2 regions of the Afipia dichlorophenoxyacetatis genome follow, and region 2 is predicted to be linked to the other one. Evidence: predicted binding sites of a transcription regulator. Region 2 holds the regulator's gene; the other holds the start of a gene.

Region 1 (2,468 bases), 600 kb from region 2:
TCAGCGAAGACATTCAGGAACGCGTTGTGGCGATTTTCGAGGCCTGCAACTTCCAGGACCTCACCGGCCAGCGTATCAGCAAAGTGATGACCACGATGAAATTCATCGAGCATCATATCACCGTCATGATGGAAATCTGGGGCGGTGTGGACGCGATCAAGGCGCATGCGCCCGCGATCATCGACACCCGCGTCGGCGACGCCCGTCTTCTGAACGGCCCGAAGGGCATGGATGATGAAGGCCACGTATCGCAAGACGATATCGACGCGCTGTTCGACTAAAAGCGCCAAGACTTAAAAGCAACAGGACCTAAAAACATCAGGGGTGGAAGGCTGACAACGGCCTTCCACCCCTGATTTTATTTGAACAGCTTGCAGATATCCTTAGCGTCCGTCTGCTTGACGCTTACGCGCGTGGCGCGCAGCGGACGTAAATCGAAGTTCCGTAGCGGCTGGCCGCATCCTTGTCGATGAACCGGGTAATCAGCACGCGGCCGTCGAACGAAACGATCTCGCGATCCTTTTCATCGCCCGCCGGTCCAGCCGGACCGATATAGTTCTTGCCGCTCTGGCTGCCTTTCAAGCGCAGCTCCTGCGGCGTCGCTTCATCGGCCAGATGCATGATCACACCACCGGAAGATCCCTGGCCGATGACATAGGGATTTTTGCATTGCCCTCGCGCCGCCGCTTCAGTGCGGGCTCGGTCCTCAGGCTTGTGGTATGCGGCATATCCCCATCGTCCGACGATCTCGTCTGCGCGAATGGTCGACGGGATCTCGGGAGCGACAGCCGGTTCCTGTACCGCCGGTTGCGTGCCTCCGCCGAAACCGCTGAAACCTCCCCAGCCTCCGCCCTGACACGCACCAAGGAAACCCGACAGGACTATGACTGTCATAATATTGAGGGTGGTGCGGACGTGAATTGGCTTGATCATGTTGTCTCCCGGCAAATAGCCCTTGCTCCGTTCGGCCAAATTGAACGCACGGCATCGCACGCTGCGAATGGCTTGATCGGTTGCGCCCTTGTCCCCTGGTTTCCAGATCATCGTATATTGGCCTCACCAAGGCCTTAAGGGCTTGCTTGACAGGATCGGCGGCAACCCATATTCCCGAGCTGTCTTTAGCACTCTTGGAGCGTGATTGCTAAGGGATACCGCTTCATCCCTGACCGGGTTGTTCAGCGCCATTATCCACGGCTCGCGCTCAGCCGCACGTCAAATCTTTCATACAAAAGCCCAAAGGACACCCGATGGCCAAGACAACATTCCGCCCGCTGCATGACCGTGTCGTCGTTAAGCGTATCGACGCCGAAGAAAAAACCAAAGGCGGCATCATTATTCCGGACAGTGCCAAGGAAAAGCCTTCGCAGGGCCAGGTCGTAGCCGTTGGTCCCGGTGGCCGAGACGAGGCCGGCAAGCTGATCCCGATCGACCTCAAGGTTGGCGACAAGGTGCTGTTCGGCAAATGGTCGGGCACGGAAGTCAAGCTCGATGGCGAAGAACTCCTCATCATGAAGGAGTCGGACATCATGGGCGTACTGAGCTAAGGCCCGCGCTCGTTCCTCGGGGCTTGAGCGATGCGAGAGCCCCGAAGGACCAAAATTCAACTGAACTCATCGGCCGTCATCCTTAGAGGCTCGCGCCAAGTGCCGCTCGTTCCTCAGGCTGACACAAACCCATATCACCAGGAGACATTCCCATGGCTGCTAAAGAAGTCAAATTCTCGGGCGACGCGCGTGACCGTATGCTGCGCGGCGTCGATATTCTCGCCAACGCTGTCAAGGTGACGCTGGGCCCGAAGGGCCGCAACGTCGTGATCGACAAGAGCTTCGGCGCACCGCGCATCACCAAGGACGGCGTCACCGTCGCCAAGGAAATCGAGCTCGACGATAAGTTCGAAAACATGGGCGCGCAGATGCTGCGCGAAGTCGCCTCCAAGACCAACGACACCGCTGGCGACGGCACCACCACTGCAACGGTGCTCGCACAAGCCATCGTGCGCGAAGGCGCCAAGTCGGTTGCTGCTGGCATGAACCCGATGGACCTCAAGCGCGGCATCGACATCGCGGTTGCCGCCGTGGTCAAGGACATCGAAAAGCGCGCCAAGCCAGTCGCCTCCTCGTCCGAAGTCGCCCAGATCGGCACCATTTCCGCCAACGGTGACACCAACATCGGCAAGATGATCGCGCAGGCCATGCAGAAGGTCGGCAACGAAGGCGTCATCACCGTTGAAGAAGCCAAGTCACTCGATACCGAAGTCGATATCGTCGAGGGCATGCAGTTCGACCGCGGCTATCTCTCGCCCTACTTTGTCACCAATCCGGAAAAGATGACCGCCGAGTTGGAAGACGCCTACGTCCTGCTGCACGAGAAGAAGCTCTCCGGCCTTCAGGCCATGCTTCCGGTGCTCGAGGCTGTGGTTCAGACCGGCAAGCCGCTGCTGATCATCGCTGAAGACATCGAGGGCGAGG
Region 2 (2,468 bases):
CTAGTGCCCCGATTCCGACGTTCGCACGGGCTTGCCGCTTGCTCGGATGCGAACTTCGGAATCAAAGGGGCAGGAGTAAATCTATGATTCGAGTGCCGCTTTTGGATTTGAAGTTCTTCATCGAGCCCGCGGCTTCATTCGAAAGAACTTCAAATCCGCGGCACTAGTCGCCACTTCGCTCAAAAAAGCTACTAGTTCTTTGGTCCGCCTTTGGCGACTCCGACCAAAGCGGGCCGAAGGATACGGTCGCCGATCACGTAACCGGCCTGCACGACCTGGAGAACGGTTCCCGCCGGCACCGACGCGTCCGGAATTTCGAACATCGCCTGGTGAAGGTTGGGATCGAATTTCTGCCCCAGCGGATCGACCTTTTTCACGCCGTTCTTCTCCAGCGTATTGTGGAGCGAACGTTCTGTCAGTTCGACGCCTTCGATGAGCCCTTTGAGGCCAGCGTCGGCAGCTTCCTTCGCCTCCGCGGGAACGGCGTCGAGCGCGCGCTGAAGATTGTCTGCGATGTCCAGGACTTCGCGGGCAAACGACGAAATGCCGTAGGTTTTCGCGTTGGCAATTTCGCGCTGGGTCTGCCGGCGCAGGTTTTCCATCTCCGCGAGCGTGCGCAGCATCTTGTCGCGCGCATCCGCCGCTTCCTTGGCCAGGGCCTCTGCCGACCCCTCTTCAGGATCGTCCGGCATAACGTAAGGCTTTGAAACCACAGGGTCCTTGTCAGTCATGTTCGCGCTCTCCTGCGCGATATTCTCCGACTGTTCCTTGCGCCCATTGGTTTCGGCCATCACTCACCCTTTTAGAAAATCGTCATCGATCATGCGGGAATTTCCCTGCCGCATATCGTGGTTTAGACGCGAAAAATCAAGCGGTTCGATACTAGCGTGGTGGTTCAGAAGTTCGCCCGATTTTTCCTGCGGGTCGTTTCAGCGAACTTCTGAACCTGAACCACACTAGAATCATAGATTTGCTAGTGTCCTCCCGAATCCAAAGCCCGCTACGGAACGCGCTGCAAGATCGGCAGACTTTGGATTCGGGACACTCGCCGCTTATTTCCCGATCAACTGGCTGACGATGCGTGCCGCGTAATCGACCATGGGAATCACCCGCGCATAATTCAGCCTGGTGGGCCCAATGACGCCGAGCACGCCGACAATCTGGCCCGCACCGTCCCGATAGGGGGCGATAACAGTGGATGATCCGGACAGGGAGAACAGCTTGTTTTCGGAGCCGATGAAAATGCGCACGCCTTCGGCACGCTCAGCGCGGCCCAGCAGGTCGATCACACCCTTCTTGGCTTCAAGATCGTCGAACAGCAGGCGCACGCGTTCGAGATCTTCCATCGCGTGAAGGTCTTCGAGCAGATTGGCGTGTCCTCGAACAATCAACTGCCGCTCGTCGCCGCCGCCACCAGACCAACCTGCGATTCCCGCGGCGATGACTTTTTGCGTCAACTGATCCAATTCACTGCGGCTCTGGGTCATTGCCGCTTCAAGTTCGACGCGCGCTTCCGCAAGCGTACGCCCGCGAATTCGCGCATTGAGGAAATTCGAGGCTTCGGTGAGCGCCGATATCGGCACCCCCGGCGGCAACGGCAGCACGCGGTTCTCGACCTGACCATCTTCGGCGACGAGCACGACCAACGCCTGCTCGGGCTCCAGCCGCACGAACTCGATGTGTTTCAACCGCACATTGGATTTCGCTGTGAGCACCACAGCCGCGGCGCGCGTCAGACCTGACAATCGCGTGAGCGCCTCACTCAACGCAGCTTCAACAGACTGCGCGGCCCCCACAGATTTAAGTTGTGCTTCAATCGATTGCCGCTCGGGCTCGGTCAGATCGCCAACCTGCATCAGCGCATCGACGAAAAAACGCAGTCCTAGTTCCGTCGGCAACCGACCGGCGGATGTATGCGGCGCATAGATCAATCCCAATTGTTCAAGGTCCGACATCACGTTGCGTACGGACGCAGGTGACAACGGCACCGAAATCAGACGAGAAATATTGCGTGAACCGACCGGCTCACCCGTTGCCAGATAATTTTCGACGATTTGACGAAAAATATCCCGAGAGCGTTCGTTCAGCTGCGCCAAGGCGGAGCTCGGCGTGATCAACTGACCTATCGGATCGTGGTGGGCCAAATCAGGCTCCGAGTACATTGGTTGCCCTCCAATTTGTCCATCAGGTGCGGTGATGACAAGCGGGTTTCTCAGCATGGGCCTTTCTGCACCCTTGCCGCTGCCGCCTCAGCCCCCTAAAAGCACCGCCTGAACTTGCTTTTTCTTGAATTTCGGAGGTTTTCACATGCGGCCAAGCCGTCGCGCGCCCGATGAACTGCGTCCCGTCACGTTGGAACGCGGGGTGGTCAAATACGCCGAGGGTTCCTGCATGGTGAAGTTTGGCGATACCCATGTGTTGGTCACCGCCACGCTTGAGGAACGCCTGCCACCCTGGCTGAAGGGACA

What was found. The regulator HrcA, encoded in region 2, represses chaperone genes, less so after heat shock. The targets are predictions, from matches to a motif close to GTTAGCACTCNCNNNNNGNGAGTGCTAAC.
Region 1: a site for HrcA is predicted at 1,118-1,146, ahead of ACZ5C3_RS03555 (co-chaperone GroES). Genes of this name have one in related genera too.

The regions. Positions count from the first base shown of each region.
Region 1 covers NZ_AP029250.1:750,055-752,522, reverse strand. The annotation lists gene ACZ5C3_RS03565 (protein phosphatase CheZ) at 1-281, shown strand, start outside; gene ACZ5C3_RS03560 (hypothetical protein) at 406-933, opposite strand; gene ACZ5C3_RS03555 (co-chaperone GroES) at 1,248-1,544, shown strand; gene groL (chaperonin GroEL) at 1,697-2,468, shown strand, end outside.
Region 2 covers NZ_AP029250.1:147,009-149,476, forward strand. The annotation lists gene grpE (nucleotide exchange factor GrpE) at 192-791, opposite strand; gene hrcA (heat-inducible transcriptional repressor HrcA) at 1,053-2,144, opposite strand; gene rph (ribonuclease PH) at 2,308-2,468, shown strand, end outside.